4 regions of the Clostridium sp. JS66 genome follow, and region 2 is predicted to be linked to each of the others. Evidence: riboswitches for the same ligand, from Rfam matches in the RefSeq annotation. Region 2 holds a riboswitch; each other region holds the start of a gene.

Region 1 (3,749 bases), 2.2 Mb from region 2:
GATAACTTTACAAAATCAAAAACTTCATCATAAGCTTCACACATAGCTGGGGAAGCACCAAAAGATAAAAGTATATTTGCACAATCATTTATTGTTACATAATTTGTTATACAGTGCACCAATGGAACCTTTTTTCTAAGCTTTGCTAAACTTTCAGCCACTTTATCCATCATGTTTAAATCATTCATTTTTAATTCCCCCACATTTTTAATATTTTTAATAACTCAATTGTCCTCTGAAAAAAAGTTGTGTCGCAATATTTTTAAACTGCGAAAATTAAGTTGTTTATAATTATCATAGTTAAAATCACTTATTCTTTTATTCAAAATCTACATCTGCCTTTTTATAAAGTTCAATAAAATGTCCTACTGGTCCTACTCCATGTCCTATAGAAAAAGAGTTTTCTATAGCCTTGGTTATATATTCTTTAGAAAGTGTCACTGATTGTTTTACACTATATCCCTTAGCTAAATAAGAAGCTATTGCTGAGGATAATGTACATCCTGTTCCATGTGTATTTTTAGTGTTGATTCTATGCCCTGCTAAATTTATAAATCCATCATCACATAGCAGTATATCATTGGCATCATTACATCTGTGACCACCTTTTATCAAAACATTTTTAACACCAAATTCTTTTATTTTCGCTGCTGCATTTTTCATATCATCTGCATTTTCTATTTTCATATTTGTTAATACTTCTGCTTCTGGAATATTAGGAGTTACTAAATCTGATATTGATACAAGTTCCTTTATAGCTTCTTGTGCTTCAGGCTTTAAAAGAAAATATCCACTTTTAGAAACCATAACTGGATCTAATACTATATTTTTTGCTTTAAATTTCAACAGTAATTTTTTTATCACTCCTATGGTTTTACTATTAGAAACCATTCCAATCTTTACACTATCTACATCTATGTCAGTAAATATAGATGTTATTTGTGCCGCTATCATTTCATCCGTAACATCCATTACATCTTGTACCCCTACAGTATTTTGTGCTGTTATAGCTGCGATAACACTCATACCATAAACACCTAATGCACTCATAGTCTTTAAATCTGCTTGAATTCCTGCCCCTCCACAGCTATCTGATCCTGCAATAGTTAGGACTTTTTTCACTTTAATCACTCCTTATATGGCTGTGTGGATGATAAACATACTCTAATTTAAGTAAAACAAAAAGTGTATCGCAGAAAAGCAATACACTTGAAAATATATTATTTTATATCATAAAATATCTGCTTCCCTACGCCAGTTTTACCTAGATCAGGTTCAAAGGGTTAGAGAAAACTCTCTTCTCAGCCTTACAGCACCCCCACAACGAATTTATTAAATTTTTACTTAATTACAATTATATTGTACATATATTTATAAATATTTGCAACCTTAAAAATTAATTTTTCTTCTTCTCATATACACATTTAAAACTAATCCTAATGATATAAAATTAGTTAAAATAGAACTTCCTCCATAACTCATAAAAGGTAGAGTAATTCCTGCTATTGGCATAATACCTATTGTCATACCTATATTTTGAAATATAGAAAATATAAAGGATGCTGCTGTTCCCACACATATAAGTCTTCCAAAAATATCTTTAGATTCCTTAGCTGCATTAATCATTCTATACAACAATATACCAAAAAAAATCAGCAGAATAACAGCTCCAATCAATCCCCATTCTTCTCCTACCACCGCAAATATAAAATCAGTATGAACCTCAGGTATATAACCTCCTGACACTTGTACACCTTTTAAATATCCACTGCCAAACAACCTTCCAGATCCTATACCTATAATTGATTGCATTAATTGAAATGCTGTATCCTGTTGATACAATTCTGGATTTAAAAATGAAATTATTCTGTCTTTCTGATAACTTTTCATTAAACCACTAAACCATATAAATACACTTATTGGAATCATGGACAAAAATCCATATATTATAACTTTTAAATTTAAGTTACTTATAAAAAATATAGCTAATGTTATAAAAAAACATATTAAAGCCATACCTAAATTAGGTTGTACTATAATTAAAATCATTGGTATAGCAGCATATGCACAAAGGGTTAAAAAGTTTTTTATATTATTAATGTTACCTTCCATATCATCTAATTTTTTAGCAAGCATTAATATTAGACCTATTTTTACAAATTCACCAGGTTCTATGGCTCTATTTCCTATTCTTATCCAAGAAGCAGCACCTTTAACAGCTCTACTTGTTATATCATTAAATAACAATAGCGCTACTCCACTCCAGTATATAAATCCGCAATATGAACCTATTGTTTTATAATCAAAATTTAGCAGTATATATACAACTATAACTCCAACAATTAACCAAATAGATTGCAATTCAAAATAGCTGAATCCACACTTATTGTGTGTTGCACTAAAAATATTAGCTATACCAAAACATACAATAAGTATAGCTGCGAATAACATTATATAATCCAAATCCTTTAAAAACTTTCTGCTTAATAAAATCTTTCTCATTCTTTACTTTCCTCCACAACAAATCCAAAAACTAATTGACACATCTACTCATCATTATGTAATAATTACATCCTTACATCAATGAATAATTTTCAATAAATTACATATATTGTGGTAAAAAATAAGAATATATTGAAAATAAAGGATTAACTTTTTCTGAACAATTAATTAATAAAAATGACACATATGGTATAATCCTATTTTTCTATAATCAAATCTGCCATAATAACTCCATCAATTTCTCCAAACTTATTTTTAAATGGTACTGCTATGGCAATGCAATAATTAAAGGATACATTAGATATATATGGTTCAGTATAATATTCATTCCCTTTCATTGCCTCTTTAAAATAAGGCCTAAATGAATAGTTATTATTTTCATATGATATAGGCTTACTAGCAGATTTCATAATACCTTTCTCATCCATCACACCTATATATTCAAATTCTTTATATAAATTTTCTTTTTCCTTTAATAACTGTGAAGCCCCATCTATTGGCAAAGATTTAGAATTTATTTCTTCAGTTATACTTTTCAGTTTTAAGAATCCAGACTTAATAGATTTTTTTTCATTTTCTCCTATTTCTATGTTATTTATAAAATCTTTAAGCCTTAAATCTACACTATCTGCTGCATCATTCATATTTCTTATTAACTCAGAAAGGCTCTCCATTGATGCTGATTGTTCCTGTGCTGACGCAGAAACTTCCTGTGTAAATGCTACTGATTCTTCGTTAGCTGAAATGATATCATTTATTAGTTCATTAACCTTATCGGACATTAATGATGTTTGGCTAGCTAACTTATGTATTTCATTAATAGCATCATAAGTTGAACTAGTTGACCCTTTGATTTTTGAAAATGAATTCTTAGATTCATCTGCAAATCTTATATCCTTCTTTGTACTTTCTGCTTGCTCATTAGCTTCTTTAGTTATTTGAGCTATTTTTAAAGTTATGTTATCAATAATTTTTGTTATTTCCTCTGCAGAGCTTGAGGATTGTTCTGCTAATTCTTTAACTTCATCTGCTACTACAGCAAATCCTTTTCCATGCTCACCTGCTCTTGCTGCTTCAATAGATGCATTTAGAGCCAAAAGATTTGTTTGTTCACTTATTTCAGTTACCACTGTAGCAATATTTTTTATTGCATCAGCCTCACTTTGAAGTGTCTCAACATTGTTAGCAAGCTTTACACTCACATCCCCAGTCCCCTTAATTTTCACAATTATTTCATCAAAAACTTT
Region 2 (3,749 bases):
AAAAAACTTGTACTACATGTGTTGCAATTTGATTTTATATATTACAATTATGCTAATTTTCTTTTTCATGCCTGCAAAAGTGAGCAATTTAAATCATATTTGCCAATGAGACGCAAAGAATTTATAGATATAGTAGATGTGTTTCAAAATAAAAAATTGATACGCAAGGATTTAGATAAAAGTATTATAATTTTTTATATATTTAGAAATATGATACTTTTAAGAGATTTTATTATGGAAAAATTAAATATACCAGAAACAGAATTTTCTAAAGGATATATTACATATAAAAAGCATGAAAAATCTATAAGTGAAATTACAGAAAAATATTGTGATTTATTATTGAATGGTATAAAACAGAAATGATTTAAGAATTCAAATACGAATTGATAAAATCAATATATATAGTAATTGGATAATTATTTTCATTACTATTTTAATATATAAAATGCCTATCCTTAAACATTATTAGAAGCATATAAGGAATATTATTGGTAATATGTGAAACATTCTGAAATTTAGAGGAATAAGCTATATTATGAAGAATGTTAAATAATCCAATAAAATTAGGGGGGATAGGTGTGTCTGAAATACTTGTGAATGTAAAAAGAGGATCTATAGTAGAAAGCTTGCATAGAGGTGATATAGCTGTAGTTAATAATGACGGAAAACTTTTATATTCTATTGGAGATCCATACAAGGTTACTTATATGAGGTCAGCAGCAAAACCAATTCAAACTTTAAATGTAATCCTAAGTGGTGCAGCAGATAAATTTAAGTTTACAGATGAGGAAATTTCTATAATGTGTGCTTCCCATTATGGTGAAGATTTTCATAGAAAAACAGTTGAAGGCATAATGAAAAAAATAGGATTGTCTGTAAATGATCTTTTATGTGGAACTACGTTATCTTTAAATGAAGAGTATAAGAATCAGCTTATATGGGATCACGTAAAACTAAATCCTACAAATACTGATTGTTCAGGAAAACATGCAGGTATGCTTGCTGCATGTATTTGCAAGGGTTATGATGTAAAGGATTATAATTTGGAACAACATGTTATACAAAAAGAAATAAAAAAAGTAGTAGCAGAAATGTGTGGTATAGATGAGAAAAAAATATTTATAGGAACAGATGGATGTACGGTTCCAGTATATGGTATTCCTCTATATAATATGGCATTTGGATTTGCAAAGCTGGCCAATCCAAATAATTTGTCTATAGAATATAGAAATGCTGCCAACAGAGTATTTAAGGCTATGAATAATGCACCTGAAATGATAGCAGGTACTAATGGATTCTGTACAGAACTTATAAAAAATACTCATGGTAAGCTAATAGGTAAATTTGGAGCAGAAGCAGTTTATTGTATTGGAATAAAAAATATGAACATTGGTATAGCAGTAAAAATAGAAGATGGAAATAGTAGTAGAGCATTATATCCAGTAGTTATTCAATGCCTTGAAGATTTAAATGTTTTAGATGAAGAAGAGAAAAAGGCTTTAAATAAGTTTAAAATAATGAAAAATTTAAATAATGTAGGAAAAAGTGTTGGAGAAATAAAGCCTGTTTTTAATTTAAAATAACAGTATATATAAAAATAATTTTAACATCACTGGAAAATTGATGATTAGCACATAATAAGGCTAGATTTAAATGAAATTGACTTTATTTTAAGCTTATGGTAAATTGATGCTAAAATGTGTTGACAAATTAATATAAGTTAAGGGGAGTTCATAATAGTGGACTGAGAGTGGAATGATATTCATTATCTTCATAACCTGATTTGGGTAATAACGACATAGGGAGAAGAATTATAGATTTTAAGCACAAATTCTCTATGAATTTGTGCTTTTTACGTTTTGATATGATTTTAATAAAAGGTGGTGGATAAGCTTTGTTTAATTTAAAGGAAAATAAAAAAATATATGTAGTTACAAATAGGCATTTAATAGAGCAGAGCAGCAATCTGTGTGAAGTAATAGAAAAATGTGCATTTAAGGGTGCAGATGGTGTTATATTAAGGGAAAAAGATTTAGAGTATGAAGCGTTAAAACATTTAGGTGAAAAAATTAAAACTATAACAGGTGAATATAATATTCCTTTAATTATTAATGGAAATATTAAAGCAGCTCTAGATATAAATGCTTATGGATTTCATACAAGCTTTGAAAACTTTAAAAATATGAAAAGCAATGAAAGTATTTGTAAAAAAATTGTTGTGGGGGTATCTGTTCATAAAGTAGAAGAAGCAGTGGAAGCAGAAAAGCTTGGTGCAAGTTATTTATTGGCAGGTCATATATTTGAAACAGACTGTAAGTTGGGGTTAAAAGGAAGAGGAATAGAGTTTTTAGAAAAAATATGTGAAAGTGTTACTATACCAGTTATAGCCATAGGAGGAATAAATGAAGATAACATAAAAAAAGTTTTAAGTACTAAAGCTTATGGAGTGGCTATTATGTCTTCGGCTATGAAAATAGGATAAAAATTAAATTTAAAAAAGTGTTGACATTTAATCATATGGTTGTTATAATTATAAATGTTCTTTGGAAAGATGGTCGAGTTGGTTTAAGGCACCGGTCTTGAAAACCGGCGTACGGGTGACCGTACCTAGGGTTCGAATCCCTATCTTTCCGCCATAGAAAACACCTAATTATATTTTAAATATAGTTAGGTGTTTTTATTTTAAATTACTTAATAAAATAAGTTATAGGCTGCCTTGCTTTAATATTTATTTAAATGTTCTTTATAAACTTTTCTTATTTCCTCAATAATACTATAGTCGTTAAAATTTCTATTGCAAATATTAGAAACCTTCATTATTCCCATAAGGCTATTAGTTAAAAAAACACTATCTGCGGACATTAAATCCTCCTTGTTGAATTTACCTTCAGTAACATCAAAGTTATTTATTATAAACTTTCTTACTGTACCTTCAAGTAATCCACATTTTTTATGTGGAGTATATATTTTTTTGTTCTTGATAAAAAATACATTAGAGATACTTCCTTCAGTTAGCTTATTGTTGGTGTTGAAAAATAATACTTCATTATATCCTTCATTAATACATTTTTCGTGCTCTAGTATATTTTCTAAATAATTTAAAGATTTTAGATATGTAAGCTTAGAAAATTCATTTTTTTTAACAGAACTTATTTTAGCTTTAAATCCTTTATTATATTGTTCAACAGTATAATTATTTTTTTTAGTAGTAAATAATACATTTTTTTCTGTAACTACTAGCTTTAACACACAATTGCTGCAGTGAAGTTTTTTTACAGCATCTATAACTTCAGCTTCAGTAATTTTTTTATCTATTCCTATAATGGAAAGCCCATTATTTATCCTAAATAAATGATCCTCAAGAAAAATTGGTATATTATTTACAAGCATTGTTTCAAAAAGTCCTCTTCCAAAATAAAAACCACTATCTAAAAGTAAATTCTGATTTTTTGATATTTTGCCATTTAAAAGTATCATGAACTCAAATCTCCTTTTCATAGTACATTCATCAAAGCCTTAGCTTTATCCAATGTTTCATTATATTCAGACTCATTTTCGGATTCCCAGGTAATTCCTCCACCAACACCTAAATAAGCCTTTTCATCTTTTATAAGTATAGTTCTGATAACTATATTTAAGTCTGCATTACCATCAAAACCTAAATATCCTATAGAACCTGTATAAATATTTCTTCTAGTATTTTCTAATTCCTCAATTATTTCCATAGATCTTACTTTAGGGGCCCC
Region 3 (3,749 bases), 220 kb from region 2:
ATTTCTTTAGTTTCATCATTTGAATTTATCTCACAAGTACTTTTCAAGTCACCATTTGAAATATTTTGTAGAAATTCTTGTATTTTATTAATGTTTTTAGATATGCGTTTTACCATAATAGTGGCAAGAACAATACCTAAAGCTATAGCACCTAAAGATACTAATACAATTATTATCATAATATTTCTTACCTTGGAAACTATATTTTCCTTTTCCACTCCAACAAAGAAAGCACCTACAACTTTGCCACTGGAATCTTTAATTGGTGTATATCTTGTTTGATATACACTTCCTACTACAACTGCCTCACCCTCATATGCTTTTCCTTGTTTTAAAACTACATCAGCAACTTTGTCAGACATTTTAGTTCCTACAGCTCTTTTTCCATCCATCATAACATTAGTTGAAACCCTTGTATCATTTAAAAATATAGTACATATAGAATTAGTATCAGTTTTTATATTATCTACCAGTTCAGTATCTTCATTTAATATCTTTTTACCTTTAAGAAGGTTCTCCCCTTCTATTTTCCAATCCCCTTGATATTTTTCATTTAAAATTCTATAACCGCTATTGTTACTAATTTTAAGCTGATTGGTTACATTTTCTTCAACAATGCCATTAATTTTATAATATACAATAGATAAAATTGCCGAAGCTAAGAATAGTAACATTAAAGTAATAACGGAAATTATCTTTCCTTTAAACTTAAACTTTATTATTCTGTTCATAATTATGCCCCCCATTTACTATTTTACATATTAAACATGAGTTTCTATTGTCTATATTCGTCATAAAGATATAAAATCCTTTGTAAATTTTCTAAAACTTGCAATTAACTTAAAAATTTGCAGTATCTATTGCAATATTTTTTAATTATACTAGCTATAATTAATCAATAACTATTTTGGAAATTATTCAGTTAATTGATATTATTGACATAAATGTTAATAAATATTTAGTTAACATACTTTAACTCTATTGACGACATTAGTATATTGTAGTAACATAAACTTGTAAATACAAAATTAAATAATAGAAATCCCAGGGGGGCTGGTGTTACCAGCTGAGAGTAAAAATATTAATTTTTAGACCCTATAACCTGATCTGGATAATACCAGCGTAGGAAGAGGCTTTATATAATTAAGGATTATAGGTACAAACCTCTTGTTGGTTTGTACCTTTTTAATTTTAAGCAATAAATTACATTGCATTTCAAATAAAATACAAGTTCAACAAAACTTAATAATGAGGAGGATTTAAAATGAAATTTTCAGATACCCTATACAAAAGCGTTAAAGACATTTGGGATTCTTATTACATACATCCATTTGTTAGGGGAATAGGTGAAGGAACTCTAGATAAAGATAAATTTAAATTTTATATGATACAAGATTATATTTACCTATTAGATTACGCTAAAGTTTATGCTTTAGGTGTAGTTAAAGCTGAAACAGAAGAAGTAATGCAGGGTTTTTCCAGCACAGTAAATAGTATATTAAATGGTGAAATGAATATTCACCGCTCTTATATGGAGGAATTAGGAATTACATCAGAAGAAGTTAAAAACACTAAAGCATCACTTGCCAATACTTCATATACACATTACATGCTTGCTGTTTCTCAAGCAGGCTCTTTGGGAGATGTTGCTGTTTCATTGTTATCCTGCGCATGGAGTTACTTAAAAATTGCTACAAATTTAAGTAAAATTAATGGTTCTTTAGACCATGAATTTTATGGCAAATGGATAAAGGGTTATATCTCAGAAAATTATAAGGAAGAAGTACAATGGCTTTTAGATTTAGTAGATAACCTTGGAAACTACTTGTCAAAGAAAGAATTAGATAGGTTAACAGAAATATTTATAAACTGTAGTAAATATGAACTCATGTTTTGGGACATGGCCTATAACAAGGAGATGTAATTTTTTATGTTAAAATTCTGCAATATTAATTTCAAATATGAAAATGATGCAGCTCCTCTTATAGCGAACTTGAGCTTCAAAGTACATAGAGGAGATTTTATAAGTATAATAGGCCCAAGCGGATGCGGAAAAAGTACTATATTCAGGCTTGTTTGTGGTTTAGAGCATGGATATTCTGGAAACATTTTCATAAATGACAATGATATTAATAATTTAAAAGGTTATATAGGCTATATGCCTCAAAAGGATTTATTAATTCCCTGGAGAAACATTTTAGAAAATGCTTCACTTCCACTTGAAATACGTGAAAATAACCCCAAACGAGCTAAGAAGGAAGCAGAAAAATTTTTAGAAACCTTTGGTCTTGGAAGTTATAAATATAAATATCCAAAGGACTTATCAGGTGGAATGAAACAAAGAGTTTCATTTATAAGAACTTTGCTTACCGGTTCTGAAATTATGCTTTTGGATGAGCCTTTCAGTGCTTTAGATGCTATAACTAAAATATCAATGCAAGAATGGCTGCTAACTCAATGGTCTTCGTTTAAGAAAACCATATTATTTATAACTCATGATGTTGAGGAAGCTTTATTTCTATCAAGTAAAATATTAGTGGTTTCCCAAAAACCTATAACTCAGCTAAAGGAAGTAGTAGTTCCTCTCAGTTATCCAAGAGATAGGCACATGTTAAGCAGACCAGAAATATTGGACATAAAAGAAAAACTTATAAATGAATTGAAACAGAGGATTGAACTATGAAAAAATACACATCATCAATAATTGTAGGAATTTCATTTTTTTTAATTTGGGAAACTATAGCACGAAAAATAGATGCAGCGTATATATTGCCATCCCCAAGCAAAATTTTACAAAGAACTTGGGAACTAAGGGATCCTTTATTTACAGTACATCTTCCTGCTACACTATGGGTTACTTTTTTAGGACTTGTTATATCCTTGATTTTCGGAGTATTCTTGGCCATACTCATGAGTTTAAATGAAAAAATCCAAAATGCAATATACCCTCTTGTGGTGGTAACTCAAACTGTACCAATTACAGCTTTGGCTCCTATATTTGTACTTTGGTTTGGCTACAGCATATGGAGCAAGGTATTGGCAACCATACTTATGACTTTTTTTCCTATTACAATTAATGTATATGATGGACTTAGGTCCACTAAGAGAGAAATGGAAGAATTATTAATTACTTATGGAGCTACCAAAAAAGATATATTTATTAAGTTAAAATTGCCTTCAGCATTACCATATTTTTTTTCAGCACTAAAAATATCTGTACCACTTAGCGTAATAGGTGCTGCCATTAGTGAATGGCTTGGAGCTCAATCAGGTCTTGGATACTTTAGTAAAAGAATGATGACTCAACTAGATGGTGCAGGAGTCTTTGCACCTATAGTAATTTTATCTCTTATCGCAGTAATATTTGTTTTTATAATAGATATTTTAGAAAATAAACTAATAAAATGGAGGAATGAAGTGTGAAAAAATTTAAGTATTTAGCTTTATTATTAGTACTAATATGTTTAATAGGTACAGGCTGCTCTGCTGGCACTCAAAGCAGTAAAAAGGATTCTGATAAGTTAGAGGATGTTGATGTAGTATTGGATTGGTATCCAAATGCAATACACAGTTTCATATATGCAGCTATAGAAAATGGATATTATAAAGAACAGGGATTAAATGTTCATATTAAATTTCCATCCAATGCAACAGATCCGTTGACGCTTACCGCTGCCAACAAAGCAACTATAGGAATCTATTATCAACCTGATATAATAATGTCCAGAGCTAATGAAAACATTCCTATA
Region 4 (3,749 bases), 1.6 Mb from region 2:
GGAGCTATATTTCCTCTACCTTTTGTTCCTGGCTCTCCATTTACATTAGCACATACATAAGTTCTACATCCCATAGTAGCAGGAACTACACCTTGGTCATAATAAAATTTATTAAAATCTGCATCTAAATTCATAAAAGTAGGATTCATTCTTTTTGCAGCTACTCTGCAAGCTAACTTAAACAAGTAATAGTAAGGGTCTCCTGGTTCCTTATTTACACCTTTCTTTACCCTAAATATTATATTAGGAAAAATAGGCTGTTCTCCCATTCCTAAACCTTTTTCATATTCTGTTAAAAATACTTCGCAAACTAGTGCTGAATCATCACAATTAGGTATACCAATATTTATAGAACTGAAAGGCACTTGTGAACCAGCTCTTGAATGCATGGTGTTTAAATTATAAACAATCCCCTGCATTGACTGCTCTACAGCTCTTCTAAGCTTTTTTTCCACGAGGTTATTTACTTTTTCTTCATCTATGCCCAAACCTGTAAGTTCATTCCTTATTTCTTTTCTTGTAGGTTCTATAAACACTCCCATATCATTATCAAAATCTGGATGAGACTGTCCTCCAAACATATCATTTTGAGTTGACTGCAAAAGTATACATGAAAGTTCTGCTGCTGACTCTATTCTTCTAGGAGGTCTTATATTCCCATAACCTGTATTAAAACCTCTTGTTAGTATTTCTCTTGTAGGTATATGTAAACAGTTGGTAGTTAAATTATAACTATCTAAATCGTGATAGTATATGTCTCCATTTTCATGTGCCTTAGCTAAATATTTAGGCATAATAGATAAGTTGTGCCACTTATTTGATTCACTGGCTATCCTAAGCAGCTTTGAGCTAAAATTATTACCTACATTTGCATTATCCCTATCGGTTTCTACTCCTATTTTTTCAATAGCTTTCATTAAATCAGATTTTATTTCTCTAATTTTATTTCTTTCTTTTCTATAATTACAATAAGCTGTTCCAATTTCTCTGTAGTCATTTTCTAAAAGTGTTTTTTCAACAAAGTTTTGTATTTGTTCCACATTTATTTCATTAGCATCAAGTTCTTCTAATTGTTTTATAACTTTTTGCGTTAGTTCTATAAATTCACTTTCCTTTAAATCATAACCTATTTCTTCTGAAGAGCCCTTTATGGCATTAGTTATTTTTATAGAGTCAAACTCTACTTCTCTGCCATCTCTCTTCACAACATGTAGCATACAACATTCCTCCAAACTACAATATATTGTGTTAAGCACGTTGATATTATACTATGGGAAAATTTTTTAGGCAATTTTTTAATTAGGGTTAAGGCTATATTAAAACAATTTAGTTTTACTTACCTCTAAATTCTTTTGTTTTTTACTAAACATTATGATTTGATATTTAAATTTTATCAGATATTTTTTTATTTTATTGAATAATTAACTAGTAAATGCAAAAAATATCACAGAGGTGACTTCTATGATTGGAAAAATTATTGATATAAATTTTACAGATGCATTTGTAAATTTCGAAGATGGAACAACACTAGACATTGGAATTTCACATTTACCACCTAATTCCAAAATAGGCGATTCTGTAAATGTTAATCCTAATTCTATTAAAATGAAAAATGATAAACTCATAGATTTATTTTAATTCATTGAAATATTTGGAAATATGTATTATAATAATTTTATTAAGGTAGTGCTAGGGGTGCCTCTTTGAGGCTGAGAGATAAAATATTTTATTAACCCTTGTACCTGATCTGGATAATACCAGCGTAGGAAAGCGATAATACATGTAACTTTCTAATGTATAATCAATTTTATACATTCTTCTTATTTTCAGTATTCAGGTACCTCTTAGCACAAAGGAGGTATTTCATGTCACTTAGTAAAAATTTTTTAGAAATTGTTTCACACCCAACATCCTTATTTGCTCTTTTAGCTCTAATATTATTTATACTTTTCATTGCAAAAGTAAAAAATGTAAAATTTAATACTCATCTTATTACTCAAATAGGAATTGCTTTAGCTTTAGCAACAATACTTAAGATTTTTAGAATTTATCACCTTCCTCAAGGTGGAAGTGTAACATTAGGTAGTATGATTCCTATTATTTTAATGGCTTTGCTTTATGGTCCTGAAGTAGGATTTATTACAGGCTTTCTGTATGGCATAATAACGCTTATTCTAGATCCATATATTCTTCAGCCAGTTCAAGTTTTATTCGATTATCCTTTGCCATTTATGGCTTTAGGACTAGCTGGATACTTTAAGAATAATAAACTACTAGCTACCTTTGTCGCGGTGTTTGGGCGTTTCATATGTCACTTTATATCGGGCGTGGTGTTCTTCGGAAGTTTTGCTCCAAAAGGTATGTCACCTGCAGTGTACTCACTTATGTCAAATGGTATTTTCTTAAGTATAGAAGGTGCTATATGTTTAGTAATCATTGCAGCATTACCAATAAAACAGCTATCTGTAATGGCAACTAAAAAAATCCCTCAAAATTAAAAATAAGAAAGCTTTAAGCTTTCTTATTTTTTTACATTATCCTATTTTTTAAGTTATTTATTAATTCTTGATATTCATCTGATTTTGCTAAAAATTCTTCTACTGTCCCATTCTCCATACTTTCAACTAAATCTAAATTTATAGGCATTTCTGCAAGAAGTGGTACTCCTAAATGTTCAGCATGCTCTTGAGCAGATTTTTTACTAAATACATTTATTTTTTCTCCACACTTTTCACATTTAATATAGGACATATTTTCTACTACACCAATTACACTTATGCCCATTTTTTGAGCCATAATAATTACTTTTTTAACTATCATTGATACCATATCTTGAGGTGTAGAAACTACCACCAATCCTTCTAGTGGTAACTCCTGCATTATAGTTAATGCAATATCTCCTGTTCCTGGTGGCATATCTATAAGAAGATAGTCTAATTCATCCCATTCAGTATCTGTATACATTTGTTTTAATACTCCTGTAATCACTGGTCCTCTCCATATAACTGGTTGTTCTTCTTCCTCTGTTAAAAGATTTAAGGATATAACCTTAATTCCAGTTGAAGTTTCTACAGGTCTAAACTTTATTTCCTCACTGTCTCCTACCTGAAGCATGTCTGCTCTCTCATTATTTATACCAAAAAATCTAGGCATTGAAGGACCTGTTATATCACCATCTAGCACTCCAACTTTATGTCCTTCCTTACTTAACTTGGCTGCCAATATACCTGTAACAGTTGACTTACCAACTCCACCTTTTCCACTTATAACACCTATTATATGCTTTATCTTACCATATTTAGGCTCTAATTTATTATTACACCCTACTCCTGCACTATTGCAGTTTCCTTTGCTTGAACAACTATCACAATTACTCATTGCTGCTTCCTCCCTGTGATATAAAAATTTATTTATAAATTTTATAAACATGCTTAAACAAATTAAAATTTATCAGGTTTAGTATCTGTAATATTGAAATTCCAACTTGCATTCTTATATTCATCACTTATGTAGTATTTTTTTTCAGTTTTTGTTTTTTTATCCCACAAATTCACAATACCTTTATACATTGTAGATTTATATCCTTCAGTACTTATTGTTAACCATATATCGTAATTTTCCTTATCTTTATCTGCTACTGATACATTTTTAAACTTACCACTTAAATCACTATTAAAATCTTGCAAATCTGTAGATAATATAAATTTAGCAGAATTTATATCACTTTTTAAATTTATACCAACACTTTT

What was found. A riboswitch is a leader RNA that binds a small molecule or an ion and turns the genes downstream of it on or off. The one in region 2 is predicted to bind thiamine pyrophosphate.
Region 1: it holds a riboswitch for thiamine pyrophosphate, as region 2 does, so the genes downstream of both, thiD (bifunctional hydroxymethylpyrimidine kinase/phosphomethylpyrimidine kinase) here and Q6H37_RS22155 (thiamine phosphate synthase) in region 2, are expected to answer to the same signal.
Region 3: it holds a riboswitch for thiamine pyrophosphate, as region 2 does, so the genes downstream of both, tenA (thiaminase II) here and Q6H37_RS22155 (thiamine phosphate synthase) in region 2, are expected to answer to the same signal.
Region 4: it holds a riboswitch for thiamine pyrophosphate, as region 2 does, so the genes downstream of both, thiT (energy-coupled thiamine transporter ThiT) here and Q6H37_RS22155 (thiamine phosphate synthase) in region 2, are expected to answer to the same signal.

The regions. Positions count from the first base shown of each region.
Region 1 covers NZ_CP131467.1:700,387-704,135, reverse strand. The annotation lists gene thiM (hydroxyethylthiazole kinase) at 1-188, opposite strand, end outside; gene thiD (bifunctional hydroxymethylpyrimidine kinase/phosphomethylpyrimidine kinase) at 319-1,122, opposite strand; TPP riboswitch at 1,229-1,330, opposite strand; gene rodA (rod shape-determining protein RodA) at 1,390-2,502, opposite strand; gene Q6H37_RS03120 (methyl-accepting chemotaxis protein) at 2,700-3,749, opposite strand, start outside.
Region 2 covers NZ_CP131467.1:4,813,821-4,817,569, reverse strand. The annotation lists gene Q6H37_RS22165 (TetR/AcrR family transcriptional regulator) at 1-366, shown strand, start outside; gene Q6H37_RS22160 (asparaginase) at 582-1,586, shown strand; TPP riboswitch at 1,717-1,825, shown strand; gene Q6H37_RS22155 (thiamine phosphate synthase) at 1,898-2,485, shown strand; tRNA gene Q6H37_RS22150 (tRNA-Ser) at 2,549-2,639, shown strand; gene Q6H37_RS22145 (aminotransferase class IV) at 2,725-3,480, opposite strand; gene pabB (aminodeoxychorismate synthase component I) at 3,498-3,749, opposite strand, start outside.
Region 3 covers NZ_CP131467.1:4,594,311-4,598,059, forward strand. The annotation lists gene Q6H37_RS21275 (methyl-accepting chemotaxis protein) at 1-731, opposite strand, end outside; TPP riboswitch at 1,037-1,147, shown strand; gene tenA (thiaminase II) at 1,265-1,924, shown strand; gene Q6H37_RS21285 (ABC transporter ATP-binding protein) at 1,931-2,683, shown strand; gene Q6H37_RS21290 (ABC transporter permease) at 2,680-3,423, shown strand; gene Q6H37_RS21295 (ABC transporter substrate-binding protein) at 3,420-3,749, shown strand, end outside.
Region 4 covers NZ_CP131467.1:115,333-119,081, reverse strand. The annotation lists gene nrdD (anaerobic ribonucleoside-triphosphate reductase) at 1-1,217, opposite strand, end outside; gene Q6H37_RS00595 (hypothetical protein) at 1,462-1,638, shown strand; TPP riboswitch at 1,682-1,786, shown strand; gene thiT (energy-coupled thiamine transporter ThiT) at 1,866-2,498, shown strand; gene Q6H37_RS00585 (Mrp/NBP35 family ATP-binding protein) at 2,530-3,378, opposite strand; gene Q6H37_RS00580 (hypothetical protein) at 3,441-3,749, opposite strand, start outside.